Regions from separate parts of the Aquaspirillum soli genome, predicted to be linked through region 1. Evidence: predicted binding sites of a transcription regulator. Region 1 holds the regulator's gene; the other holds the start of a gene.
The links. The regulator sigma-54, encoded in region 1, starts transcription at its own class of promoters, with help from an activator protein. The targets are predictions, from matches to a motif close to CTGGCACGCTTCATGCTT.
Positions count from the first base shown of each region.

Region 2: the regulator sigma-54 is predicted to act here: its motif matches at 12,661-12,678, upstream of hybD (HyaD/HybD family hydrogenase maturation endopeptidase).

Region 1 is NZ_BAAGTM010000019.1:22,432-37,152, reverse strand. Features, by position in the region: gene ACYVJG_RS11930 (NAD(P)H-hydrate dehydratase) at 1-822, opposite strand, end outside; gene ACYVJG_RS11925 (flavin prenyltransferase UbiX) at 822-1,433, opposite strand; gene ACYVJG_RS11920 (Gx transporter family protein) at 1,417-1,944, opposite strand; gene ACYVJG_RS11915 (NusG domain II-containing protein) at 1,925-2,293, opposite strand; gene rapZ (RNase adapter RapZ) at 2,290-3,135, opposite strand; gene hprK (HPr(Ser) kinase/phosphatase) at 3,116-4,072, opposite strand; gene ptsN (PTS IIA-like nitrogen regulatory protein PtsN) at 4,075-4,527, opposite strand; gene hpf (ribosome hibernation-promoting factor, HPF/YfiA family) at 4,676-4,996, opposite strand; gene ACYVJG_RS11890 (RNA polymerase factor sigma-54) at 5,221-6,666, opposite strand; gene lptB (LPS export ABC transporter ATP-binding protein) at 6,681-7,412, opposite strand; gene lptA (lipopolysaccharide transport periplasmic protein LptA) at 7,409-7,930, opposite strand; gene lptC (LPS export ABC transporter periplasmic protein LptC) at 7,908-8,498, opposite strand; gene kdsC (3-deoxy-manno-octulosonate-8-phosphatase KdsC) at 8,502-9,026, opposite strand; gene ACYVJG_RS11865 (KpsF/GutQ family sugar-phosphate isomerase) at 9,059-10,045, opposite strand; gene ACYVJG_RS11860 (cation:proton antiporter domain-containing protein) at 10,198-12,165, shown strand; gene ACYVJG_RS11855 (AAA family ATPase) at 12,219-13,589, shown strand; gene ACYVJG_RS11850 (retron system putative HNH endonuclease) at 13,582-14,172, shown strand; gene ACYVJG_RS11845 (AsmA family protein) at 14,262-14,721, opposite strand, start outside.
Region 2 is NZ_BAAGTM010000002.1:378,156-392,876, reverse strand. Features, by position in the region: gene ACYVJG_RS03815 (sensor domain-containing diguanylate cyclase) at 1-98, opposite strand, end outside; gene ACYVJG_RS03810 (NADH-quinone oxidoreductase subunit B family protein) at 382-1,371, opposite strand; gene ACYVJG_RS03805 (sigma-54-dependent transcriptional regulator) at 1,373-2,812, opposite strand; gene hypE (hydrogenase expression/formation protein HypE) at 2,819-3,856, opposite strand; gene hypD (hydrogenase formation protein HypD) at 3,853-4,986, opposite strand; gene ACYVJG_RS03790 (HypC/HybG/HupF family hydrogenase formation chaperone) at 4,983-5,213, opposite strand; gene hypF (carbamoyltransferase HypF) at 5,204-7,519, opposite strand; gene hypB (hydrogenase nickel incorporation protein HypB) at 7,519-8,367, opposite strand; gene hypA (hydrogenase maturation nickel metallochaperone HypA) at 8,419-8,760, opposite strand; gene ACYVJG_RS03770 (hypothetical protein) at 8,753-9,733, opposite strand; gene hybE ([NiFe]-hydrogenase assembly chaperone HybE) at 9,739-10,188, opposite strand; gene ACYVJG_RS03760 (rubredoxin) at 10,185-10,400, opposite strand; gene ACYVJG_RS03755 (hydrogenase expression/formation protein) at 10,393-11,256, opposite strand; gene ACYVJG_RS03750 (thioredoxin domain-containing protein) at 11,253-11,693, opposite strand; gene ACYVJG_RS03745 (HypC/HybG/HupF family hydrogenase formation chaperone) at 11,708-12,004, opposite strand; gene hybD (HyaD/HybD family hydrogenase maturation endopeptidase) at 12,017-12,625, opposite strand; gene ACYVJG_RS03735 (hypothetical protein) at 12,903-13,262, shown strand; gene ACYVJG_RS03730 (methyl-accepting chemotaxis protein) at 13,493-14,721, shown strand, end outside.

The sequences.
Region 1 (14,721 bases):
GACACAATACAGTTGAACCTTTCCACTACCCGTGAGCAAGGCTGCTCGTCCCGCTAAAATTGCCGCACCCACCATGCCATCACTGCCTCCAATAATCGCTGTGGTGCCATAACGTCCCTTATGCGAGGCATGTGACCGCACTAATTGTTGCAAACTGCTGAGCGAGGGGCGGTTGATTTCACCTTCGGCCAACGCTGGATTTTTATCCACTGACAGCACGAATACATCAATCTTGCCACAATAATCACGTCCTTCGCCGGTCCATAATCCGGGTTTTGCCGCAAGGAATGTAAGCGTGTGCTGCGCTCGTAAGGTGGGTGTAAAGGCTGTGCCACGCCACGCATCGAGACCAGAGGGAACATCGATCGCTATTTTGGCGCTGGTTTGTTGATTGGCCCACGCAATCAGTTGTGCCCATTCTCCTGTTGGAGCACGTTGTAACCCAATCCCGAATAAACCATCCAAAATCAGTTCGTGATCGTAACAAGGAGGTTGCCATGTTTGGTGTAACACCACGCCTGCAAGTTGTGCTGAGATCAGCGCTTGTTTGGCTTCTTGGCTTTTCGGTGTCTGTGGCATCCACGCGGTCACTTGATAGCCATATTGGCGCAGTTCGGCTGCTGCAATAAGGGCATCACCTCCGTTATTACCTGGACCTACTAGCGCGAGAATTTTTGAAGGTTGGGGATAATGTTGTTGTATCCATTTAGCGATACAACTGCCCGCTTCCGCCATCAGTTGTAAGCCTTGTGCTGCAGCGTGTTCTTCCCATTGTCGTAAAGTGGCTGCTGAATACAGCAACAAGCTTTCTTCTCTTTCCATCAATCTTCCCCCCACCGTTTTTGTAATTGATGCGGTATATCGAGTTGGTCCAAAATTCTTGCTACAACAAAATCAATTAAATCTTCAATCTGTTTTGGATGATGATAAAAGCCCGGGCTCGGCGGTAAGATGACTGCCCCAAGCTGAGACAATTTCAGCATGTTTTCTAAGTGCAAAGTAGAAAATGGCGTTTCTCGAGGCACAATAATCAGCTTTTTACGTTCTTTTAGGCAAACATCTGCTGCCCGTTCAATCAGATTGTCGGATAAACCATGTGCAATCGCCGCTAAAGTACCCATTGAACAAGGGCATACCACCATCGCCTCTGGTGGATTTGAACCACTGGCCACCGGTGCAAACCATGCCTCTCGTCCAAATACCCGTAATTTATCTGGCCCAACTTGGTAATGCTGTTGCCACTGCTGTTCAAGATCTGCCGCTCGGCTGGGCAGGGTCAATCCCATTTCTTGTTTGGCGACGATCTGTGCTGCTTGTGAATATAAAACATAGGCTGGGACGCCACTGGCAATCAAACATTCAAGCAAGCGGATGCCGTAGGGCATCCCAGATGCGCCGGTGAGGGCAAGGGTAACATTACGCGGTAGAGGCATGATGAGGTTCCAAAAGCTGTTGGCACAGCCAACCATTGACAATGGCGGTGAGCCAAGCAGACAAGGCAAGAAAAGGCAGGAAATACAGCAGACCTTGACTGGGTAAGAGCCACAGCCATGCCAATAAGCATTGTGCTGCAAGATGTCCTGCTGCGGAAAACAAACTCAGACTGATCAAACCAAACCAAGGTTTCGGTAAATATTGTGCAATGCCAAGCAAGAGTAAGCTGCCACAGGCACCCGATAACGCTAAGAAGAAGCCGGGGGTAAATAAACTCCCCAACCATAAAGCACTGGCCACCACCCGAATTAAATTCACGGCTACGGCTGCCCGCCAGCCTAATTTTTGTAAAGCAAGTAAAGTGACCAGATTGGCTAACCCGGGTTTGACCCCCGGCAACGGGGAAGGGAAATAAGCCTCAACCACACTCAACACAATCCCTAAACAGGCCAAACGCGCAATGTACTGATCTTGTTGGCTTGGTGCGAGACTAAAAACTGAGACTGTCATGGGAATGTGTCGCTGTTGGCAGTTCGATACTGACCTGATTCGGTAAACAAATCGCGGTTTGTCCCGCGCGTTGCAACCAACCTTGCTGGACACAGTATTGACGTGGGCTTGGGTCGCGGCTGATACGAATTTGACCTTGGCGAATTTCGATTTCTGTCGGGCCTAGGGCACCTTTGACCGTCACCGTTTGGTTTAGACGCAGAGACAGCCGATGTTCAATTTTACCACCAACACGGACGATGGCTTCTTGGGCGGGGGCATGTTGCCAACTCCAATTGAATAGGGCCAATACCACGGCACCAAAGAAAAGGATGCACAACACATCACCCAAACCGAGGGGGTGTTTCATGCTTGCGCGGGTGGTAATTGCCGATGGCGCAGTAAAACCTGTTCATTTGGAAAAGTGCGACTCAGCCGTTCTGCTAAATAAACAGAACGATGTTGTCCGCCAGTACAGCCAATCGAGATCGTAAGATAACTGCGATTATCCTGATTAAACTGTGGTAGCCAGCGTGACACAAATTGGTGAATGTCTTGGTACATCTGCTCCACTGTCGCCTGCTGTTCAAGGAATGCCGCGACAGGGGCATCTTGGCCCGTTAAAGGCCGCAGGGTAAGATCGTAGTAGGGATTTGGTAAACAGCGGACATCAAACACAAAATCTGCATCAAGCGGCACACCGTGTTTGAAGCCGAATGATTGAAATAACAAGGTCAGTGGTGCGGTATCGGCATCGGCAAATTGTCGCACCCAGCTTCGCAGCTGATTGGCGCTTAAGGCGCTGGTATCAATCCGGTGTCCTAGTGAATGTAAGTCGCCCAACATATCGCGTTCTTTAGCGATACATTCGGGGATGGTTAAACCTTGTTGTGACAGCGGATGGCGGCGGCGGGTTTCGGAATAACGTCGAATCAGGGTGGCGTCTTGTGCATCTAAAAATAATAGACGCACATCAAAGCCATGCTTACGCAAACTGCTCATGGCCGCCGGCAGCTGCGATAGCATCGGGGCGCTGCGGGTATCAACGCTAATGGCAATCCGTTGATAATTGTATTTTTGATATAACAGGATAATGCGTGCTAAGAAGCCGGTGGGAAGGTTATCCACACAGTAATAGCCAAGGTCTTCCAGCATGTGCAGGGCAACCGACTTACCTGCACCAGATAAACCGCTAATCAGAATCAGCTGCATAGTCTTGTTCACGCATCATACGGGTTTGCCGATCAATAAAATCTCGGGTGCTATCGATGCCACGCAACTGCAAAATATAGTTGCGGACGGCGGCTTCGACGAGCACAGCAAGGTTGCGCCCGGCTGCCACGGGGATAGTGACTCGCCGCACTTTCACGCCAAGAATATCTTGCGTCTCTGATTGAATGTTCAGGCGGTCGAGACCTTGCATCACTTGGTCATTCGCCTTCACCAAATGAATAATCAGCTTGAGCGCTTTTTTCGGGCGTACAGCCGTTTCACCAAACACCGAGCGGATATTTAAAATCCCCAAGCCTCGGACTTCCAGAAAATCTTTTAACATATCTGGACAGCGGGCTTCGAGAGTTTCAGGGCCAATCCGATACAGTTCTACGGCATCATCAGCAACTAGACCATGTCCACGTGAAATCAGTTCCAGTGCCAGCTCGCTTTTCCCCATCGCGCTATCACCAGTAATCAACACCCCAATTTCCAATACATCGAGGAAAACGCCATGCAAGGTTGTCGAAACTGCCAAGATGCGCGCCAGATAAATCCGCATCACATCCATCAGATAAGGCGAGGGCTGGGTTGAGGCCAATAATGGCACCCGATAGCGTTCGCAATATTGCCGTAGTTGTGATGGAACAGGTTCACCATTTGCGACAATCACCGCTGCCATACTGAGCGAAAACAGTTGGTCGAGCATTTGACGGGCATCGTCGGCCGAGAGCCGGTTGAGGTAATCAATTTCAGCAACCCCAAAAACTTGGATTCGATTGGGGTGGATGAGATTGATATGTCCAACTAGAGCAAGGGTTGGCCGCTGTTCATCATTGCTAATTCGGTTGTCAGTTCCCGAGGCACCAGCAACCCAAGCCAAATTCAGTTTTTGACAGTTATCTTGGTATAGCTTGCGAACGGTAATACTGGGCATGGTTAACGTCGTTCTGTGAGGAGCTGATAAGCCGTAGTGGGAGAGTCCGCTGCCAACAGTGCCTCACGTAGCTGGCGACTGCTAAACAGTTGGGCTAATTCGGAGAGGACTTGCAGATGTAAGTCAGTGGCTTGTTCCGGTACTAACAAAACAAATAAGTTTTGCACCGGTTTGCCATCAGGAGCATCGAATGGGATAGGCGTTTTCAAACGCACGAAAGCGCCGGCGGCTTCTTTCAATCCCTTGGCGCGGCCATGTGGAATAGCTACACCTTGTCCTAAACCGGTTGAGCCGAGTTTTTCGCGAGCAAAGAGGCTGTCAAAAACCTCGCTACGGGCAATGCCGTGGCTATTTTCAAACAGAATTCCCACTTGCTCAAAAACCCGCTTTTTGCTTGCCACATCAAGGTCAAGCACGATGTGGTCGCTTGGCAGAATCTTGGCGATAAGGCTCATTACGAACATCCGAATCAGAAAAACTGCTGGATTGTACGCCGGTTTTCAGGGATTGGCAGCGCATAGGCAAAGCGGGAACTCAGAGTTCCCGCTTGTCATGGTGCGGCAGACTAGACCGGCACCTAAGAATTGACCGTTAAATCAGGGCTTACACAGAGGAATCCATCACTGGCCGCTCGGCATGGTGCTCGGTGATTTTTTCTTTGTGTTTCAACACTTGGCGATCAAGTTTGTCCGCCATCGCATCAATGGCAGCGTACATATCGCTGTGGGTGGCTTCGACATGGATATCTTTCCCTTTCAAGTGCAAGCTTGCACCGACTTTCTGATCCAATTTCTCCACCGACAGAATCACGTTCACCGCGATCACGTTATCAACGTGACGAGTGATACGGTCGAGTTTGGACACGATGTAGTCGCGCAGGGCGGGAGTGACCTCAAGATGGTTGCCGCTGATGTTAAGGTTCATGTCCTTTTGCTTTCCAAAAAATGCGTGGCTGTACGCAATGTTTTGTTCCTGTTGCTATAAGCAGCGTAGCAGGCCTGACTTTCCCGACTGCGTCTGGAACCCTTCCAGACACAGCGCCATCGTTACCGAACGGACTTGCCACGGGTAGCGCAGTAATGGTTGCGAGCCATTGGAAGCCGAGACTTCCTTTACCAAATCAATATAAACCTTGGGTATACCGCACACTAGAGTGCTTTACGTTGGTTGGCTGGTGGTAAATGCAAGGCCTCACGATATTTTGCCACCGTACGCCGCGCAACTTGTATCCCTTCACGAGACAGTAACTCGGCCAGTGTATTATCTGACAGCGGCTTTTTCGGGTCTTCTGCCTGTATCAGTTTCTTTAATCTTGCCTTGATCGCCGTGGCAGAGCAACTCTCTCCACTGTCTGTTTCAAGGCCACTACCAAAAAAGTATTTCAATTCAAAGAGTCCACGCGGACACAATAAAAACTTTTGTGAGGTTACGCGAGAAATTGTTGATTCGTGCAAGCCGAGTTCTTCGGCAATTTCTCGTAGCACCAAGGGCAACATCGCTTCTTCGCCATGTTCAAAAAAAGCTTGTTGCCGGATCACAATGGCTTCTGCCACGCGGAGAATGGTGTCAAAACGTTGGCGGATATTACGCACCAGCCAGCGTGCTTCTTGTAGCTGGCCATTTAGGGCATTTCCACTTTCGCGTTGTTGTTTGAGGAGATTGGCGTAGAGGCTGTTGACGCGCAAGCGTGGCATCGCGGCTGAATTAAGACGTGCGACCCATGCTGCGCCTTGTTTTTGAACCACAATATCAGCAGCAACATAACGCGTTTCTTCTCCACCAAAACCCGCGGCAGGGTAAGGATTCAAACTGGCAATGAGCTGCTGCGCGGCTTTCAGGGCGTGGTCATCTTGTCCGGTGAGCTTGCGCAGGCGGGAAAAATCCCTGTTAGCTAACAGATTGAGATGTTGTTGGCTGATTTCAAGAGCTAAATTACGAATCGCTGAATGGGGCTGTGCTTGCAACTGTAAACGCATTGATTCATGCAAATTGCGTGCGCCAACCCCCGCTGGTTCAAATTGTTGCAACAGAGACAGCCCAACTTGTAACTCACCCAGTAGTTCATCCGCTTCGGTGGCGAGTTCTTCTGACAACTCGGCAGCGAGGTGGTCTAGACTGTCTTCTAAATAGCCTTGTTCATTTAAGGCTTCAATGAGCAAGGTGACAATGGCGCGGTCGCGTGCGCTTAAGACATGCTCGGCTAATTGGCTTAACAGATGTTCGCGTAAAGTTGGCTCGTGACACAATCGGCCATGAGGGTCGAAGTCTTCATCTTCATCACGAGGTAAACCACTGCTGTTACCCCAGTCCCCCCCATAATCCAATTCGAGATGTGTCTCGCTCAGATCTTCTTTGGGACTGTCGTGATTGGTGTCTGAGGGTTCGTTGACAGCGTCGTGTGGTGGGTGTGCCGGTTCGATGTCGCTCGGGGCTTCATACTCATCAACTCGTTCCAACATCGGGTTTTGTAACAAGAACTGCTCGATTTCTTGTTGTAACTCAACCGTTGACAGCTGTAACAGACGAATAGACTGTTGTAACTGTGGGGTGAGCGTCAGTTGTTGGCTGAGTTTGAGTTGTAAACTTTGCTTCATCAAGGGCCAGATTCCTAGAGGTGGAAATGCTCGCCTAGATAGACACGGCGGACTTCTTCATTATCAACGAGCTGTTGCGGTAAGCCGGCGGCTAAAACGCTGCCATTGCTGATGATGTAGGCGTGATCACAGATTCGCAGTGTCTCGCGTACATTGTGATCGGTGATCAGGACACCAATGCCACGGCTTTTGAGATAGCTGATGATTTTTTGAATATCAATCACCGCAATCGGATCGACCCCAGCAAACGGTTCATCCAACAAAATAAAGCGTGGTCGTGTCGCGAGGACACGCGCAATTTCAACCCGTCGCCGTTCGCCGCCAGATAAAGACAGCGCACTGTGTTCACGCAGATGGCTGATGTTGAGATCTTCCATCAGTAAATCGAGCTGGGCATGATTGTCTTTGTGGTGGCCGCCGGCAATTTGCAAAATCGCCAAGATATTCTCTTCGACGGTCATTTTGCGAAAAATCGAGGCCTCTTGTGGCAAATAACCAAGGCCAAGACGGGCGCGTTGGTGCATGGCCAAGGTGCTGATGTCGCGATCATCTAAGAAAATATGTCCGGCATCCGCCGCCACCAAACCGACAATCATATAAAAACTGGTGGTTTTTCCAGCCCCATTGGGGCCCAGCAAGCCAACTACCTCACCACTTTTGATGTCTAAAGATACATCCTGCACCACCGTTCGCTTTTTATATGTTTTGCGTAGGTGGCGCACAGAAAGCACACTCTGAGGGGTCATGGCTTACTCTTTGGCTGCAAGATCACGGTAACGCGGCCATTTTTGCCACCGCCATTGACCTGAAAGACTTCGGTTTTGCCGTGATAGGTGATGCTATGGCCGACGGCGCTGTCTTGGCCACGCTTAATACGGGCTTGTTCGACGAGGCGCACCTCTTCGCTGCTGCTGTCGTAATCGATCCGTTTGGCTTGGCCCTCAACCCATTCTGCTGCCTGCCCGTCTTTGGCATCTAGGCGTTGCTTAAAATAAGCAGGGCTACCGACGGCAGTGGCTTGTTGTTGACCATTGCCTTTATCCGTTGCCACGATTTTGCTGGCTTTGAGTAAAAGACTGCCCTGCGTCAAAATCACATTGCCTTCATACACCATTTGACCTTTTTGTTGATCTAAATTGGCGCTATCGGCTTCGATGGTAATCGGTTGCGTGCGGTCAGCCTTTTCTGCCCATGCTGCCGCACTGGTGAAACAGGCCGCCAGACAAAGCAGTTGGCCGAGTTTAAGGGGAAGGTTTCGGTTCATGGATGATCTTTACCCGCGATTGGGGACGTGAAGAAAGGCTGACTTGTCCTGTGGCATCATGGTAGATAAAACCAGCGGATTCGACAGTTGAGCCAGCTTGACGGAACACCGACTGCTGTTTGGAACGGGCGACCCGTTTTTCAACATCGACTTCTAACGCTTGGGTTTCTAAGATTGCCTCGGGACGACCGGCGTGGGCATGGCGCACAAGACGCGTAGCCCCCCTAAATTCAGCAGTTTTTTGTTCAGTGTGATACTGCGCTTGTTGTGCGGTTAATTCACCGATCAATTTACCCTGTTCAAAGCGGCGATAGTGTGGCGCAGTGAAGTAAACGACATTTTGTTGTGGAAATTGCCATATTGCCTTGCCATCTAAGCGTTGGATCAACTGTCCATCTATGCCAAATTCACTGGCGCGAAAGTCTTCAATCCGATATGCCTCGGTGTTGGGACTGTTTGGCGGTGGGCTGATCGCCAACCATCCAATCAAGCTTTCTAAGCCAAAGGTGATGGCGGCGAGTAGGGCAACCAACAACAAAGGAAAAAGACGCGGCGAGGCTTGTAACATGATTTAGGCCAAATAGGGGGCGAGTGCGTGGTCGAGCGTACCTTGCGCTTGCATAATCAACTCGCACAGCTCACGCACCGCACCCCGTCCACCGGCCGCACCCGTCACATAGTGAGCATGGCTGCGGACGATATTCGGCGAATGTGGTACGGCAACGGCCAATTTCACTTGTCGCATCACGGGTAGATCAATCACATCATCGCCGATATACGCACATTGTTCTGCGTTTAACCCTGTCTGTGCGAGTAGATCGGCAAAAGCACTGCGTTTGCTGTCATAACCGAGATAGAGATGGGTGATGCCAAGATTACGGGCACGATGTTCAACACAGGGCGCGCTGCGGCCACTGATAATTGCCAACTCAACCCCGCTGTCTTTCAACATTTTTAGGCCGTGACCATCCAGTGTATTAAAGGCTTTGATTTCTTCGCCTTGTGGCGTGAAATAAATCGAGCCATCGGTTAGCACGCCATCGACATCAAGAATTAGCAATTTAATATCGCGTGCTAAGGTGTATACAGATTGCATTGCTTATCCAATCACAACAAAAAATGTCTTTATTACACAATGCCAGCACGCAATAAATCGTGCATGGTGAGCGCGCCCAACAAACGTTGTTGTTCATCACACACCAAGAGGCTGAATATTTTATGGGTTTGCATCAGTTGTACCGCTTCAGCGGCCAGACGGTGGGGGGCAATCGTGCGTGGACGGGTGGTCATCAACTCGCCGACCAAGGTAGCGTGTACATCAGCATGGCGGTCGAGGGCGCGGCGTAAATCCCCATCAGTGAAAACCCCCAATAATATGCCTTGCTGATCGGCCACCGCTGTCATACCCAACCCTTTGCGGCTAATTTCCATTAACGCATCGCGTAACAGCGTGTCTGGTGTTACCACTGGCAGCGCATCAGCCTGATGCATGATGTCTGAGACATGCACCAATAAACGCCGGCCCAAACTGCCGCCGGGATGGGATAGCGCAAAATCTTCTGGCTGGAAACCGCGTGCATCGAGCAATACCATGGCGATGGCATCACCGAAGGCTAAGGCGGCGGTGGTGCTGGTGGTGGGGGCAAGGTTATGTGGACAGGCCTCGCGATCTACCGCTGCGTTCAGATGATAGTCAGCTTCTTTAGCCAGTGTGGATTGCGGGCGGCCGGTCATTGCCAATAAGGTGATGTTCTTACGGCGTAAGCTGGGGAGAAGGGCGACAATTTCTTCTGATTCACCCGAATTAGACAAGGCCAATACCACATCGCCATCTGTAATCATCCCCAAATCGCCGTGTGCTGCTTCAGCAGGGTGAATAAAAAAGGCTGGTGTGCCAGTTGAGGCAAGGGTAGCAGCAATTTTGCGTGCAATATGACCCGATTTCCCCATTCCCGTCACAATCACGCGACCTTGACAATGTAAGATGGCTTCGATTGCCGCTAAAAAAGTGTGGTCTAGGCGTTGTGCCAGCACGCGAATGGCGTCGGCCTCGGTATGTAATACCTCTTGTGCAAGATGGAGTCGGTGTTGGGCCAAAGAATCGAAGTCAGTCATGCAAAAGTCGCTGTCTGTAAAAGGAATAGGCTGTCACGCGGCCCATTATAGCAATTTTAATCGCATCGCCGTGGTTGGCACGGGCATCGTTTCTGTGCATTCCCAGTATAATTTGCGCCATTCTTTCTCTTTTCTCTATTGGTTGTTACTTCATGCATTCTCTTGCTCCAGTTGTCATCACGCTCTTAGCGGCAGTATTGGTGATTACAGTTTGCCGTGCCATACGGATCCCTGCGATGTTGGGCTATCTGTTGGTTGGCTTGATTGTAGGGCCCGGTGGCTTGCGGTTGATTGACGAGGGGGCTGATACCGAATTTCTGGGCGAAATTGGTATTGTCTTTTTGATGTTTACCATCGGGCTAGAATTCAGTTTGCCCAAGCTGCGTGCGATGCGGCATTTGGTATTTGGTTTAGGCATTGCCCAAGTTGGGGTGACTTTATTTGCCACATTGGCCCTTGCATGGTTGTTGGGCTTTTCTCCTTTGACCGGATTTGCTTTGGGTGCAGTTGCTGCGCTGTCGTCAACGGCGATTGTGTCGAAATTGCTCACCGAACGACTGGAATTAAATGCCCCACATGGCCAGATGTCGATTGGTGTGCTGTTGTTTCAGGATTTAGCGGTGGTGCCGCTGTTGATTTTGCTACCTGCCTTTGCTGGTAACAGTGAAACCCTGTGGATGGATTTGGGGCTGGCGCTGTTAAAAGTGATGGTGGTGATGGCGCTGTTATTTGCAGTGGGGCAGCGCGTAGTACGGCCTTGGTTTCACATGGTGGCGCGACAACGCTCCAGCGAATTGTTCATGATCAACGTGTTGTTAGTGACGTTAGGCATAGCGTGGTTGACCGAGTTGTCTGGGTTATCGCTGGCCTTAGGTGCGTTTGTGGCAGGGATGTTGATTGCCGAGACGGAATACCGTTATCAAGTTGAAGAAGACATCAAACCCTTTCGTGACATTTTATTAGGTTTTTTCTTTATCACCATCGGTATGCGCCTTGAGCTGTCGGTGTTGTTAGATCAGTTTTGGTGGGTGGCTGCTTTGTTGTTGTGGCTGATTCCTGGTAAGGCACTGCTGGTCTATATCATTGGACGGATGGCACGTTACAAAGCCGGTGACACCCTTCGCACCGCCTTGGCCTTGGCGCAAGGTGGCGAGTTCGGTTTTGTGTTGTTGGCTTTGGCCGGTAACCTGAGTCTATTGCCCCGTGAAATTGAACAGGCTGCGATTGCTGCGGTGACTTTGTCGATGTTGGCTTCCCCATTTTTAATTCAACAATCTGACCGAATTGTGCGTCGTCTTATTCGCAGTGATTGGGTGATGCAGGCAGCCGATCTACACCATATTTTGGTGTCGAGCATGATGCGTGATGAGCATGTCATCATTTGCGGCTATGGTCGCAGTGGCCAAGCCTTGGCCCGTTTTTTAGAGCGTGAGGACATTCCTTTTTTTGCATTGGATTTAGATCCCAGTCGGGTGAAAGAAGCGGCTGCTGCTGGTGATGCGGTGGTGTTTGGTGATGCGGCGAAGAAAGAGGTGTTGTTGGCAGCGGGTTTGATGCGTGCCAAGGTGTTAGTGATTACGTATGCCGATACTCACTCTAGTATTCGGATTCTGAATGTGGTGCAAGCCGTACGGCCCGATTTGCCGGTGGTGGTGAGGACGATTGACGATAGCGATATGGATGTCTTGCGCCAAGCGGGGGCTGATGAGGTGGTGGCTGAGGTGATGGAGGGGAGCTTGATGCTGGGCTCTCAAGCACTGATGGCAATGGGTGTGCCATTAAATCGGGTATTGCGGCGAATTCGTAGTGTGCGCGAAGAGCGTTATAACTTGTTCCGTGGCTTTTTCCGGGGGGTGACGGATGACAGTTTGGCGTTAGACGACAATAAGCAACCGCGTTTAGGCGCGATTTTGCTCACGCCGGCTGCGTCTGCTGTCGGAAAGACATTACAAACCTTATATCAATCTGGTCTTGATGTTGAAATCAGAACCGTGAAACGGCGACAGCAGCGTTATAACCACCCCCCAGCTGATTTTGAGCTGCAAGCCGATGATGTCGTCGTCCTCCTCGGCCCCCCCGACCAACTCGCCGCTGCTGAAGCGTTGTTGTTGGAGGGGTAGAGGGAGGTGTGATTGTTTTTTGTCAGCCTTGTTCCTAAACGTGCGGAGGCGCTATGCCCTATCTGAATCTCCAGAAATTGAGACTGCGCGATTACCGTTGTTTCGAATCGATTGACATTGAATTTCACCCCCAGTTGACGGTACTGGTTGCTGCCAATGGAGCAGGGAAAACGTCGATTCTTGATGCTATTGCCGTTGCTTTTGGTCCCTATATTGGCGCATTTGATGAGGCAGTCGGCAAGCATTTCGAATCCAGTGATATCCGCTTGACTCAAATTCGGCAAACTGCGACCAACGAAATGGAATACGCACCCAAGGGTGTTTCCTTGGAGGCTATCGGTTTTATTCCTGATAGACAGGGCGATAATCATGTCTCTTCGACATGGCGGCGTGCACTCACCAGTCCCACCAAAGCTAAAACCACCATTAAGGATGCCAAAGCGCTCATCGACTACGGTAAGCGTATGCAAGAGGCAGTGCGTACACGAGGCAATGATGTGTTGTTGCCTCTGATTGCGTACTACGGCACAGGGCGCCTGTGGCAGCAAAAAAAACTTACCGTCAACAATAAACTTGAGAGAACCTCGCGCACCATTGGCTATGTTGACTGCCTTGACCCAGCATCCAGTTATAAAACTTTCGCTGCTTGGTTTCGATACTGGAATCTCAACGCCAAAGATTTGCAACTGAAAGAACAAGCTCACACGGCAGCGTATGAAGAATTTGCTGGCTATATCGCTTCGGTGATATCAGCTGTTGATACTTGTCTAAAACCTGCCGCTTGGAAAAACCTCGAATACAGCTTCAAACTCGATACATTAGTCGCACATCACGAGCAACATGGTGAACTGCCTGTTGGGCTACTCAGTGACGGTATTCGCAATATGATTGGTATGGTGGCAGATATTGCGTTTCGTGCTACCAAGCTGAATGGACAGTTGGGTGCACAAGCAGCCGTACAGACGCCGGGCATTGTGTTGATTGATGAAGTGGATATGCATTTGCATCCGGAATGGCAGCAAGTGGTACTGCAAAATCTTACCCGTGCGTTTCCGATGATGCAGTTCATTGTCACTACTCACAGCCCTCAGGTACTCACCACGGTCAGCCGCGACAATATCCGGATTCTCCAACCCACAGAAACTGGCTTCGAAGCTAAAACGCCGGATTTCAGCCCTCTGGCACACGAGTCTGGTGATGCTCTAGCCAAAGTCATGGGGACGCACCGAGAGCCCGAGTTGCCTCTGCAGGATGACATCCGTCGTTACGAGCAATTGGTGCGAGCAGGTAGGGAAGATGGTGCTGACGCACAGCAACTGCGTGGTGTACTGGAAAAGGTTGGCTACCAATTCCACGAAAGTGACTTGGTGACTTGGCGTTTTCTTGCAGCACGCAAGTCGAATAAGGCGGCTGAGCATGGTTGAACTGCAACACCGTAGCACACCAACGCCGACGCTGACGGATTTTGTCGCCACCCATCCCGTGCTAGGCGCTGCTGACTTTGACAGTCCTGCTTTCAGACCCGTCAAACAAGCGGTAAAAGCTGACTTGAATGTCGATCAGGGTGGGTTGTGTGCCTATTGCGAAAAGTTGCTACAGCCGACCGAAGGCCAGATTGACCACATCAAACCCAAAGCAGGTGTGAATGCTAGGCCAGACCTATGTTTCGAGTACCACAACTATGCCCACAGCTGTATCAACCAGAAAACCTGCGGGCAAAAAAAGAAAAATGGCCTGTTACCTATTGAGCCCAGCCTCGGTTGTAATGCTGAATGGGCGCTTTCCACTGATGGGACAATCGAGCCATTACCCGATCTAACTCGTCAACGCCACCACGCTGTTACCCAGACTCGTGACATGCTAGGTCTCAACAGGGATTCCAACCTTGTCGATGAGCGCAAGCGCTGGCTTGCGAACGCGATTACTGTCATGCAGCAGTCACCGGCTGATTTTTCGGAATTTCTCAAAAGCGCACCATATCGGCATATTCTGGTTACCGCTTTTTGAAAGTTTAAGAACGGAGAATTCAAAAACCCGCTAAACACTGTTGACTGCGGCTTTTAGCGGGTTTTTGTTTTTTTGGTGCAGAAAGGGTGTTACCGGCCTAATGCCCGTAGTGGTTGGGTGAGTTGTTCTTTGAGCGCTTCTTGTTTTTCCGTTTCGGTTTTCTTTTCTTTCACCAAGCGGTTGAAATCCAAAGCATAGGTGGGCGTTGCAATCGCGCCAGTGATTTTTAACGGAACTGAGAGCGTTTTGACTGAGGCAATAGCGGTGGGGTTGACGCTGGCTTCGAGGGCATAGTCGATAATGTTATCTACCAAATCAAATTTACCACTGCCCGATAAATTCAATAAGCTTGAATTTAAGCGCAGGTCTTGATTGCGTGCGATGCCATTATCAAAGCGGAAGCTGGCATTTAGCCGTTGGAACTCGGTTTTTTTACTGCCGTCTGGGGTCATTGGGCGTAATGACCAACTTTCCAATTCTGCTGGCAGATTACGCAAAGCGGCGACCAAATCAATGCCCGTCAGGGCTCCTTTATTCAGACTCAGTGCC
Region 2 (14,721 bases), on a different contig from region 1:
AAGACTCGCCCCCGCTGTCGCCAACAGCAAAACAGCAACCACATCCCAAGCAGCGAACACAGTACCGTGCCAAGTAATAACCACGTTAAGACAGGCATTCCATGACTTCCTAACAGAACAGCGACTTGTCAAGACTAAGTCGTTGAAAATTTGTACTAGATCAGCGGAGGGATTGTAACGGATTCGTTGCCAAATGAAATTTAATTGATTGTGGCAACCATGGCTTGATGTGCAGATAAATTGAAAACTATTTTGCTTTTCAGGCAAGAAAAATTGGTTTTTTTGATAGAGATTATTTTTAATTGTTAATTAAATCTTTTTTCCTATTCCATGCTCCACGCAAAAACAAAGGAAAAATGAAGTTTACAATTAACCGACGGTTCAAGTTTTACTTTTCTGCGGCAGCGATGGCGGCGTGATAAGGCGGTCGGCGGTGGCATTGTGTTTGACACGCGGTGGTGTGGCGGATTTTGAGAGAGTTGACAGCGCGACAAACCACGCTTTAGGCATATCGGTTGGCAGACCAACAGGAAAACCAGCCACTTTAGGGGTTTCAAAAAAACCATGCCCTGGGTTGGCAAAATCTGGCGCTGTGCAGTTGATACACGGATACCCTGCGGTGAGACAAGAGCCCTCGCCATTCCACGGGCGGATATTGCAATCTGCATGAGCCTGCGTGCCCTTGCAACCAACAAATTCCATTAAACACCCTTGTTGACCAACACTCTCGGCACTGGCTTTAAATTCATAAAACTCGTTTTTATCGCAGCCGTGATGAACTAATTTATCTGCATAAAAGCGTGGTCGGCCAATGGGATCAAGATCGGATGCTGTGAGTGCATCATGTGCTAACAAACCAAGCGTTTCTAAAACCCAATTTGGGTGAGTGGGACAGCCGGCTAAATTGATGACTGGTAAACCGGCTTGACTGACAAATGCGGCACCCAACAGCCCACCTGCATGATAATCGGCATACGCCAAACCTGTGGCACCTGTCAGGTTGTCCCCCGCTGCGGTGATGCCACCATAGGCAGCACAGGTGCCGACTGCAACCACATAGCGTGCTTGGTGGGCAAGCGCGGTGATCCAGTGGTGGAAAGGGTGTTGTTGTGGGCCACTGACATGAAACCGTCCCTCACCCCCCAACATCGCCGCTCCTTCTACACACAGAATATCCAGACCGTGTTCGATATGATGGAGAAACAACGCTTCTGTGCCGTTACCGCTGACCGAGGTAAGGCTGGGGTGATAACAAAGCTCAATCCCCAAGTTATCCAATGCGGTGAAACAATCGGGTTGTTCTGCACATAGCAACGATAAGGTGCAGCCACCACACCCACCAGATTGCAACCACAATAAACGAATTGCCATCTCAAATTAATCCATGTCGTGCCAGCTTACTGCGTAGGCCGACCCGAGATAACCCCAGCTCTTGCGCGGCACGGGTTTTATTCCAGCGGTGGCGTTGCAGGGCATCTTGTAAAATATGTTTTTCTAAGACATCAAGGCGAGCGCGTAAATCGCCATTCAGCTCACCAAACCATTCATAGCCAACAGCGGCTGTGCTGGCCTCGGTGGTCAATCGGACAGATGGCGATAAGGCATCGAGATGCAACATATCATCATCCGCCAACACCAGCATACGATATAACTCATTGCGTAACTGTCGCACATTACCGGGCCAATCATATTGGCACAACGCGGTGAGTGTTTCTGGGCTTAACTGTAATTGAGGCCGTTGATAGAGCTGGCGCGCTTCCTGTAACAGCGACTCGGCAATCAGGGGAATATCTTGCGGTCGTTCTCGTAATGGAGGAACACAAACAGAAAAAGCCGACAGGCGGTAATACAGATCTTCGCGGAATCGTCCCTGTGCAACCAAATCGAGTAACTTTTTATTGGTGGCAGAGACAACGCGGACATCAACCTTAAGCGGGCGATTGCTACCAACAGGGCGAATTTCACCTTCCTGTAACACCCGCAACAATTTGGCTTGGAATACGGGAGAAGTTTCGCCAATTTCATCCAAAAAAACAGTGCCGCCGTCGGCGCGTTGGAACAAACCGATATGATCTTGATAGGCCCCAGTAAAAGCACCGCGTTTGTGGCCAAACAACTCACTTTCTAATAGGTGCTGCGGCATCGCGGCGCAATTTTCGACCACAAAAGGGCGTTCTTTGCGATGGCTGGCATAGTGCAAAGCGCGTGCTAATAGCTCCTTGCCTACACCCGACTCACCCTCAATCAACACCGAAATATCAAACCCTGCCACCCGCTCCAGCAAAGCACACACCTGATGCAGTGGGCTATCTGTTGCACGGATCACCTTTGCCATGGCGTGGCGCGAGCGCAATTCGTGGCGTTTTTGCTCAACGCGCTGTTGCAACCAAGGGGTAGAGGCACGGAGCTCGATATTGAGCAACTCATTCTCCTGCTGCAAGCGAAAGAGCTCGGCGGCGCCTTGGACGGTTAACAACAAACTCTCTGGATGCCAAGGTTTCAACAAATACTGATAAATGCCGGCTTCATTGATTGCAGAAATGATATCCGCCTGATCGGTATAGCCAGACAAAATAATCCGAACGACCTGAGGAAAACGCTCACGAACCTCACGCAAAAACGCCACACCGCTGACAAGAGGCATACGCTGATCGGAAATGACGACATGAACAAACTCGGCTTCAAGAAACCGAAAAGCTTGCTCAACACTCGAAGCCGAAAGGACATGGAAATCGTCCTCCAAACAACGGCAAAGCGCCTGTAAAGAACGAGGCTCATCATCCACCAACAAGACAGTGCACAAGGAAGACATCACGAATTAACAAATCCTGGGTAACTGATCAGAAAATAGCCAATCTAAAAGGCGCACCCCGCCGAAAGACGACCGCAACCGAACAAAACGATGGGGATCGGCCACCACCTCACCAATCTGTGCCGCCTGCCGCCCAAGCGGATGTGCGCGCAACGTCTCTAAAGCCCGTTCAGCATCCTCCGGCCCACACACAGCCACCAACTTACCCTCATTTGCCACATACAAAGGATCAATTCCCAACGCCTCACATGCCGCACGAACTGAAGCAGATACCGGAATTGCCGCTTCATCCAACACCATTCCCACCCCCGACTGCTGCGCCAACTCATTCAATGTCGTGGCCAATCCCCCCCGCGTTGGATCACGCATCAAGCGCAAAGACGGACATGCAGAAATCAAAGCAGAAGCGATGTTATGTAGCGGCGCAGAATCTGAAACAATAGGGCTTGAAAAAGCCAAGCCATGGCGCTGCGACAACACCGCCATGCCATGATCCCCCATTGACCCCGACACCAACACCACATCACCCACCCGCGCAGCATCCCCCGACAACACAACGCCCTCTGGCACCACCCCCAAGCCAGTCGATGTCACAAACAAGCCATCGGCGTGCCCCCGCTCTACCACCTTAGTATCCCCCCCCACCACCTGAACAGAAGCATCATGAGCGGCTGAGGCGATGGAAAGGACGATGCGGCGGAGATCGGCCAATGGCAAGCCCTCCTCGATGACAAAGCCGAGGGTTAAAAACAAAGGCTGTGCGCCGCCCATCGCCAAATCATTGACTGTGCCATGCACCGCCAAACTGCCAATATCCCCCCCTGGAAAAAACAAAGGCGACACCACATGACAATCTGTGCTCAAGGCCATCCGCCCGCCTCCCCCCAAAACAACAGCCTGATCGTTGCCTTGTCGCAAAATGGGATTATCAAAAGCAGGATAAAACAACTGCTCGATCAACAATGCCGATGCCCTGCCGCCGCTGCCCATGGCCAAATCCACATGGCCATTCACAAAATCCAACCGATCAAAAACCGCACTCACAGCGCCGCCTCCCCTGCCTCAACAAACCGCCCATACTGAAAATGCGCTGCACACGCGCCCTCACTCGACACCATACAGGCCCCCAAGGGATGATGCGGGAAACACGCCTTAGCAAACACCTTACACTCCCGAGGATGACGCACCCCACGCAAAATAGCCGCACACTCACACGCCTTATGATCAGGCACAGCCCGATAAGCCAAATCAAAACGCACCTCGGCATCAAAAGCGGCATAACGCCGAGCCAAAGCCAAAGCCGACAACGGCAACGAACCCAACCCCCGCCACTCAAAAGCCGGACGCAAACAAAAGGTATCCGCAATTAACCGGCGCGCCACCGCATTACCCTCGGGAGACACCGCGCGGGAGAACTGCGTCTGCACTTCGTAGCGACCCGCGTTAATCTGCTCCACCAACATCCACACCGACATCAACACATCCAACGGCTCAAAACCCGCAATCACCACCGGCTTAGCAAACTGCGCCGCCACCCCCGCATACGCCTCACTGCCAATCAAAGCACTCACATGCGACGGCCCAATAAAACCATCCAACCCCGCCCCACCCTCACCCAACAACAAATGCGTCATGGCCGGTGGCGTTAAAACGTGATTACAAAACACCGAAAAATTCCTCAGCCCCTCCGCCTCGGCCTGCCGCAACGCCAACGCTGTCGCCGGTGTGGTCGTTTCAAACCCAATCGCAAAAAACACCACCTGCCGTGTCGGATGCGCCCGCGCCACCGCCAACGCATCCTCAGTCGAATACACCGTGCGTACCTCACCCCCCGACCGCGCCCGTGCCCGCGCCTGCAACAAATTCATCCCCCCGCTGGCGGGGACGCGCAAGGCATCACCATAACTGCACAAAATCACCCCATGCGTTAACACCAGCTCAATCGCCGAATCAATCCGACCCACCGGCAACACACACACCGGACAACCCGGGCCATGAATCAAACGAACCGCCGGCGGCAACAACGCCGCCAAACCATACCGCGCAATGGCATGAGTATGTCCCCCACAAAACTCCATCAAACGATACTCACGCCCCACTTGCACCGCCTCGGCAATCCGCGCCGCCAAGCCCCGCGCCACATCCCCTTGGCGAAACGCATCCACATACTTCATAGACCACCCTCACCCCGTGCCCACTGCGCCATCAACGCCAACGTCCGCTCTGCCTCCGCCACATCCAACCGCGCAATGGCATAACCGACATGCAAAATCACATACTCCCCCACGTCCACCTCTGGCACCAACGCCACCGAAATCTCCCGCACCACGCCTTCAATCTCCGCCTTAGCGCGATCCACCCCCCACCGCTCAATAATCCGCACCGGCAACGCTAAACACATTCCGCCATCCCCTCAGCTAACCGCTGTTGACCCACCCACGCCTGACCCAACGCCAATCCTCCATCCCCACACGGATAACGCTCCGCCAACCACACCTCACACCCCGCCGCCACCAACCCCTGCCGCAGGCTTAACGCCAACCAACCATTCACCAAACACCCCCCCGCCAACACCACCCGCTTTTCCCCCGTCCGTTCCACCGCCGCCAACACCCACCCCGCCAATGCCGCCACCAACTGCTCATGCCACTGCCGCGCCATCGCCGCCGGCTCTGCCACCGTCAACAGCTGCTGCAACAACGGTGTCAATGACAAAACTTCCCCCACCATCGGCACCGCCGCCGCCGCCGCCACCGGCTCACCCGCCAAATTCTCTAACCACTGCGCCGCCTCGCCTTCCTCCTCCACCGGCCCAACAAACCCCGCCAACGCCGCCACCAAATCAAAATAACGCCCCATGCTGCTGCTCGTCGGACAATGCAAGCGGCGCGACCATTGCTGATGTAACAACGGCAAATGCGCGGCATAGGCAGCAAATCGCTGATCCACCTCCGCCATCAAGCCCTGCTCCCACAACCACGCCACCGCCAACCGCCACGGCTCGCGTGTGGCCGCATCCCCCCCCAACAACGTCAACGGTGCCAACTGACCACAGCGTTCAAACCGCGCCCCCTTCACCCACAACAACTCACCGCCCCACGCCTGCCCCGCCTCACCCAAACCAAACCCATCCAACGCCACCCCCAACACCGGCCCCACCAAACCATGCTCCGCACACACCGCCGCAACATGGGCATGATGATGTTGCACCGCCAAATAAGGCACCCCCCACCGCGCCGCCAACTGCTGGCCATAACTGGCGGCAAAATGCTGCCCCCAATCCGACACCACCAAACGCGGCGCCGCTGTCCCCGCCTGCCACTGCCACAAGCGTTCAACACTCTCCACCAACGCCTCACACGCCGCCGGATGCTGCAAATCACCCACATGACTGCCCACCACCGCCTGCCCATCATTCACCACACACGGCGCGTTTTTTAAAAAACTGCCCGTGGCAATCAACCCCGCCCCCGCCACCGCCACCGCCGGCAACAACCGCTGCGGCAACGGCACATGCCCCCGCGCCCGCCGTATCACCCGAGGCCGATCCGCCAACCACTGCTCCACACTGTCATCCACCCGCTGTGCAATCGGTCGGTCATGCAACAACATCCCATCCACCACCCCACCAAACCCCGCCCGCGCCGCCGCATTGTCAATCACCACCGGTGCCCCCTTTGGATTGGCACTGGTCATCACCCACACCATCGGCCACCCACAATCCAACCACCCCTGCCCCGCCGGTTGCCCTGCAGCATGGTGAAACAACAAGTAATGCAATGGTGTCACCGGCAAAAACACCCCCAAATGCCGCTGCGCCGGTGCCACCGCTGGCAATGCCGCCCCCGCCGCTGTTTTTGGTAACAACACCACAGGCCGGCTTAAATCATTCAACCGCTGTGCCGCCGCCGCCGAACACACGACATAACGCCGCGCACTGGCCTCATTCACCACCATCACCGCCAACGGCTTACGCGGTCGCTGTTTCCATGCCCGTATCCGCGCCACCGCCGCCGCCTGTGTCGCATCACACACCAAATGAAACCCACCGGCACTTTTCAGTAACAACACCCCCCCACCAGCAATCACCGCCGCCGCCTGTGCCACCGCATCACCCGCCTGCCGCCGCCCCTCGCCATCCTCAAACCACGCCACCGGCCCACAATCGACACAACAATTCGGCTCCGCATGAAAACGCCGGTCGGCAGGGGATTCATACGCCGCTTGGCAAGCCGGACATTGGGCAAATTCCGCCAAGGTGGTATGCGCTCGATGGTAGGGCAACGCCGTCACCACGCTATAACGCGGCCCACAGTGCGTGCAGTTCACAAACGGATGGTGATGATGTCGCCCGCCCTCGCCGAACATCTCCGCCACACAAGCCGCACACGGTGCCATATCCGCCGGCACACTCAACTGCCCCTGCGCCCCCTCGGTCGGCACAATCACAAACCCCACCGCCGGCTGACACGCCACCGCCTGCCAACCTTGCGCCTCAATCACCGCCAACGGCGGCAACGCCACCCCAAACCGCACCCACCATGCCGCCAGCGCCGCCGCGTCGCCTTCAACCTCCAGCTCCACCCCCCGCGCCGTATTCGCCACCCATCCCACTAAATCCAACGCCACCGCCAACCGCCAGACATAAGGCCGAAACCCCACACCCTGCACCCGACCCGACACCCACCCCCGCCACCGCTGTCTCATCACACCCGCATCTGCTGCTGTTGCCGTTCCAACCACCCCAACCAATCCGCCATCCCCTCGCCCGTTCTCGCCGACACCAACATCACCTCCAACGCCGGATTCACCCGCCGCGCATACGCCACACACTGCGCCACATCAAAATCCACATACGGCAACAAATCGACCTTGTTCACCACCATCACCGCCGCCGCCGCAAACAAATCTGGGTATTTCAACGGCTTCTCTGCCCCCTCGGTCACCGACAAAATCGCCACCTTATGCCGTTCCCCCAAATCAAACCCCGCCGGACACACCAAATTCCCCACGTTTTCAATCATCAACACACTGTTCTTTGGCACAGCCAATTGCTGCAACGCCTGCTCAATCATCGCTGCATCTAAATGACAACCCTTGCCGGTGTTAATCTGCAACGCCGCCGCCCCCGCCGCCCGAATCCGCTCCGCGTCGTGGCTGGTCTGTTGGTCTCCTTCAATCACCATCAACGGCGTCCGCGCCTGCCATCGCCGAATCGTCTCCACCAACAATGTCGTTTTGCCAGAACCCGGACTCGACACCAAATTCAACGACAACACCCCCAACCCCTCTAACCACCCTCGGTTGCGGTCTGCATACTCCTGATTTTTTGCCAACAACGATTGCTCCAACCGAACCATCCTCGATTGGCTCAACCCCACCACCGACCCCCCCGCCTCTCCTTCTCCATACCCATGAACGCACACCCCCCCGTTTTCTGATACCGCCGGCAACACCGCCTCGACTTGCTTCACCCGCCGACCGGCATACGGATATCTCACCCCAACTTTTTCAATCTTGACCTCATCCGGCCCACAACCACAGATCGTACACATCGCGTTCTTATCCCTTGTGCTATCCACATCCAACCGCCACACCCACCACGGCTAATCCACTTCCAATTCCACCACCTGCATCTCATCACCGCCGGTAATCTGAATCTGATACCCACCACACTTCGGACACGCATCAAACCGATTCGCCACCGTCACCGCCTCACCACACGGCAAACACCACCCTCGGCCCGCCTCGTGTAACACATGCACCACCGCCCCATCAGCAAGGCTGCCCTGTAACACCACATCCAAACAAAAAGTCAGCGACGACACCTCCACCCCCGCCAACGCCCCAATCCGCAACCACACCTGCTTCACCCGCTTGAAGTTTTGTTGTTGTGCCTGTGTCTCTAACAGCGTCAACACCCCCTCGGCTAACGACATCTCATGCATGATTGCCCTCATCAAAACCACAAAATACATACTCAACACAGGGATCGATTAGCAACACCCGCTGCCCTGCCCATTGGCGATCTCCCCCCGCCACCGCCTGCGAAATCGCCCCTGTACGATGGCTGTGCCAAAGTGTCGGCGGGACAATGTGATAAGACTGCACCCAGCCCTCTGGCGACAGCGCGGCATAGTGCAATAACGGCCCTCGCGCCGTTTCCACCAAAGCAAGCTGTTGGTGTGCCCCACCCACCACCTTGCAATACACCCCCTCTCCAGCCAACACCGCCAACAAGCGCATGATTCGCGCTAACAACCGCGCCGCGCTGTATTTCCCCGCCACAAGCCACGGTTGTAATTGGGTTTGGTAGCGAGCAAGCGCCGATACCTCCACCGCCGGCCCTTGGTACGACAACACCCCACCACGCCAAGCATCAGAAAGTGGGTAAAACGGCGCCGCCTCACGCCAATCACAAAGCACAACACCCGTTTCTCCCCTTTGTCCCAACCACCAGCCCAAGGCCCTCGCTAATGCACTTTGTCCAGCCGCCGCCCATGCCTCCCACCCCGCTACATCACGCCCCAAGGCATTGGCCAACTTGTCTTGCAATACCTCTTCTTCCGTCAGAACAATCAAATCCGCCACGCTTTGCGCCCGACCCAGCTTTTGCACCCCCACCGCGCTTTTGCCGTCCTCAACCACCTCACACCAATTTAACAACCACCGCCGCAGGGTTTCCCATGCCAATTCATAACCCAACGCTGCCGGCGGTGGACTGTCCGCCGCCACCTCGCCCAACGCTAACCGCGCCGCCCAAGTCTGTGCGTTTTTACACACACCAAACCAATGCGGAATTTGGTTAAGCACGTCTTTTTTGTGTTGACCAATAAAACTGCGCTCGATGTCTAGGCGATGCCATTGTGTGAAATAGGCCTTGTCGATGCAGTGAACCTCAAGCCGATGGAGATTTGGCACAATGGCTACCCCCGCAAACCAAAAAACCGCCGCCGGCTTAAATCCGGCACCGGCTCTGCGGGTTGATCAGTGAATAACAATTTCAATACTTCTTGTGCCGCAAGGCGTGCGGTTTGTTGATCGGCAAACTCTTTCACCGGAGAAAACAGCGAGCACATCAGGTAATCTCCCAACTCGCGTTCATGGCCAAACAGAAACGCTATTGCGCCTTCTGGTAATTCCAATACATACGCCGTCTCTCCTTCGCCGCGTGCCGGCAAAGGCCGGCTATCCGGTAAAATCATCAAGTTCATAAACCACGGCGTAATCAACACCCCCACCCGCCAACCTTGCCAATATCGAAAACCCACCGCTTCAACCTGCAACAGCGGATTGAGCAATTCGTCTAGCCCTTGCATCCTTGTGTGTTGAATCCCCACAAACACCCGTTCTAGGACTCGTATCTCTACACTCACGCCAACACCATAAACTGTGATTTATCACCATCACACACCGGACATTGCCAGTGCGGGGGAAGATTGTAAAAAGGGGTGCCCGCTGGAATTTGCCACACTGCATCGCCTTCGGCAGGGTCATAGATCCACCAGCAGATTTTGCACTCTAAACGACTGTGTGGGTCGAGTCGTTCATCACGACCAAGATAACTGCCTTCAAATTGTTCAGTCATGTGCCACCCCGTTGAGCCACGCTAAAGCCTCTTGCAAGCGCTGTTTAGCGTCTTGTCGATCTTCTTCCGCTGCTAATACCACATCTGGAATACGACATATTTCAATCGTGTCCAATAAAACTTGATTCATTCCGTTGAAGTATTGCACTCGCCAAACATGCTGTAGCTGGGTGCTCATCACACGGCATTTTCCATAACCACGCGAAAATACACCGCTATTCCCACCGCCAAGATGAGCGTCGATATAGGCCATGTCTTCTGGCGTCATCGGTAATAAACTCAAATTGATGACATGATCGTCTTCAGCTGAGCGATAGCTAACAACGCGTTGTGCCAATTCATGAATCACCGCTGGCGCATTCATCAAACAGGCTTCACCGATGGCAAGCGGAGTGAAGGTTGTGTTGGCAAAAGCAGCCGCTTGTTGCCAGACCGCACAGGGGATATCGCTGGCTTCTACCCAATCAGCAAGCAACTGCCCTGCGCTATCGTATTGCAACACCCGCCAGATGCCAGCGAATACCGATTCTTGAATACACAGTTCGTGGCCATTTAGGTATTTCACGCGCGCGCTGACCTCGCCTTCCCCTAATACCTGTGCCAATAAAGTACGGTTGGCAGCATCTAAATGGTCAACCGTCGCATAAGCTGTTGCTTTGCCGTCTGCCATCTGCTCGATCAGCGAGGCCAAAACAGCTTTTGCCGCCGACAGTTCAGTGGTTTCTTCTGCAGTCGGCAAATATGGCATGGCAAAGCTATCTACCTCGCGCGGTAGCGCCATATAGTGCAAATCCTCTTCCACCGGCTGCGACCCTGGGCCGAGCGTGACCAGTGGGATACCTTGAAATTGCATCATGCTTGGCAGCTCCCGTGGTTGGCGCGGACGGCAATGCCGATACTGGGCGGACGTGACACGGGCGCCTGTGCTAAATAGGCCACCCGTTCTACCATTTCCGGCCAATCCAACACACTGATTAACGCACCAACATAGCCCTCTGGCCGCAACCGCAGCAACGCCGGAAATTTCAATACACCATAGCGTTGGGCAATGCTGCGGCTGTCATTCGGGGTCGCCCAATAGATTGGCGCGTCGGGATGGCCTAAGTGTTTCCACACTTCGGGCAAAATCACTGCATAGTCAAAAACCTCTGGCACCTGTTTAGGGTCGGTGGTCAAAATCAGCCAGATACCCTGCACTTGTTCAGCCACGATTTGATCTAATGTGGTAGTGGTTAGGGCCTGATAACCTAAGCCCTGCCAGCGCGTGGCCATCATGCTTTCATCTATTGCCATGCTGTTTATATTCCTTATTGTCGTTGTAAGTGTGGCGGGAGCTGTGGCTCGCGGTGGCATAAATCAGCAAACGCCTCATCTGGTAAAGCCTCACCGCGTAATAAGGCGGCTAAACCCGACAAGGCTTGTTGAATCTGTTGTGCTCGTTCTGGACTGATCACTTCCATCGCCGCGCCGGTAAAGACCAATACCCAATCTCCGACCTCAACTTGGCCAACAAGACTTAAATCAATTTGATGCTGGCTCTGGTCTTCGCGTTGACACAAGGCCAATCCCGCGTTCACCGCCACGACTTGCATTGGAATACCCATGCACATCTTGTTCTAACCCCGCTCTAATACCCGCGCATCACCCACCCGACAGGCTTGTTCTGCCGAGGGACGTTCTTGTTCATAGCGGTTTAATTCAAGGCTGGCATCGTTCAGGCGTGCCTGTGGTTGTGCACAGGGACGAATCTCGATACCCCAATTGCCTAAAATAGTCAGTGCTTGTGTTAAGGCCTGTGGTAACAAGGCCCGCACCGAAGGCGACAGGCTGCCACCGTAATCTTCCAAGATCTCTGGCTGCATCCCTAATAAGGTAATTTCTGCTGGTAAACTGCCTTTCAATTCGGCAAGTGCCAATACCTCAGAAAAACCGGTTTGATGCAAACTCATTTTTTTGGCAGTCAAATAAGCTGGGACGGCCTGATTATGGAAGACCTGTAAGGTGGCCGGCGGTAGGCCAAAATCAATCGCGTCTAAAATCAATAAACAGTCGGCTTCTTCGACGTATGGCAGCAATAACAAGCCTTGTGTGCCCCCATCAATGATGTCAACTTGGGCTGGCCATTCATAGTTGGCGTACAGTTGTTCTGCCAACCGCACCCCAAACCCCTCATCCGCCCACAATAAATTGCCCAAGCCCAAAACCACAATGCGTGGCGCTGCCATGCTCGCCCCTTCGTTTGTTACAGAGTCGCTTGGACAATCAAAACCTGTGCCAGCTGATTGGTTCGTTTAATCTGTTGTTTTATTGAGGTAATGTTATTTACATGGTGAAAAAATAGCAAAGTAAGTTTCCATTAAATGTAACGGCTGGAAAGTTAATTTGCGGTTTTGATTTAGTCAATTTTGCAAAATTTTTTGTCCATGATTTGTTATTGACAAATAGTGATGATTATTTCTACTATGCGTCTATTGAAAGCCACAAAACTGCAGGGGAAAGACCATGTCTGGATTATTTAATCGGCTACCGCAGTTTCCTCCCTCGCCCTCGGGTATTGAGCGCGAAGTCTTACGGGCGATGCCCAAATTAACACTGGGTGGCAGTGCTGCTTTTCTATTGCCAGCGGTGTTGATGCGGTTGTGGTATGGCTGGTCATGGCCGCTGTCGGGTGAACAAGCGCTGATTTCGACTGATATTTTCTTGATTAGCCTGCTGATTTTGTATTGGACGGTATTGTTTACCGTGGCCTTGGGTGCGTTTATTGTGTTGGTGATGAAAGGCCCCGGCTATGTTGCTGACCCCTATCCATTGCAAGATGCTGAACGTCCTAATCCTCATCTAAAGTCCGTCTGGCCACGTTAACAATTAGTACAAATAAAAAACTATTTTAATAAAATAGGCTATCTGTTAAACAGATGGCCTATTTTTTATCCTCTCATTGCGGGTTATTTCTGATTCATATCAAATAAGAAATGCAAAGTGTGCGATAGATTCCGCAAAACTGCGCAATATGCTGGTTTTTCGCATCAAATCGTAAACAATTTATGTTCTTATAAGTTGTTTTGGCTGGTTTCTGTTTGACAGGATTTAACATGACCCTACGCAAACGCTTTGCGCTGTATGTCTCGGCACTGATTTTATTGACCGTGTTCAGTGGCACGGTGTTGTTTTCCATGATTGAAACTCAACAAATTGAGCATGAGATTGCAGCGAAAGCCAAACAACAACTCGACACGACTCGGCAAGTGCTGACCGTCACTGATGCTTTAGTCAGTGAGCAGGTGAAAAGTGCCATGCGATTGTTGATTGAACGAGGTGAAGCACTCGGGCCGGCATCGCTTGGTGATAGCGTACCCATCAAAGATAAAACCGTTCCCAATTTGCTATTTGGTACACAGCCACAAGCGGCACACTATGCCTTGGTCGATGGTGTGACCAAAATTGCCGGGGGGACCGCCACATTGTTTGTGAAAAACGGTGATGAGTTCGTTCGTATTGCCACCAATGTTAAAAAAGACAACGAGCGTGCTATCGGGACGATTCTCGACCCAAAAGGCAAGGCGATTGCTGCCATTCGGCAAGGGCAGGCCTTTTATGGTCTCGTTGATATTCTTGGTAACCCTTTCTTAACCGGCTATGAGCCGATTCGTGATAACCAAGGTCAGGTAATTGGGATTTGGTATGTCGGTTACAAAATCGACATGGCAGCCGTACAAGAAGTGGTGGATAAAAGCCGCTTGTTGAATACCGGCTTTATGGCGATTTTGGATTATCAAAGCAAAGTCAGATTTCGCTCTGGTCATGTCAGTGATGAGCAAGTCCAAACGTTGTTGAAAGAGAACACCGGTTGGGACATCTCGCGCTATCAGTTCGATAAGTGGGGATTTTCGGTGTTGGCTGCCTATCCTCGAGCCGAGGCGGTTGACATGGTGCGACAACGTGCGTTGATGATTACTTTGGCTGGGGTGGTTGCTTGTGTGGTGATTATCGGTTTGCTGATGGTGTTACTCAGTCGTTTGGTGTTAAAACCGCTGGGGGGTGAGCCCAGCCATGCCACAGCGACAGCCACCCGTATTGCTCACGGTGATTTAACACAACCGCTATCCGTTTCCGCTTCGACGACTGAAAATTTGCTGGCCGCGATGGCCACAATGCAACAAAAACTTGGCCATGTTTTTCAACAAATCACCCAGATGGCAGGGTCTTTATCCGGTGGTGCCAAAGAGGTTGCGACTGCAGCGCGTGAAATTGGCTCCGCATCCTATCATCAGGCCCAAGCGACGGCGGCCTCGGCTGCTTCGCTCGAACAGCTAAAAACCAG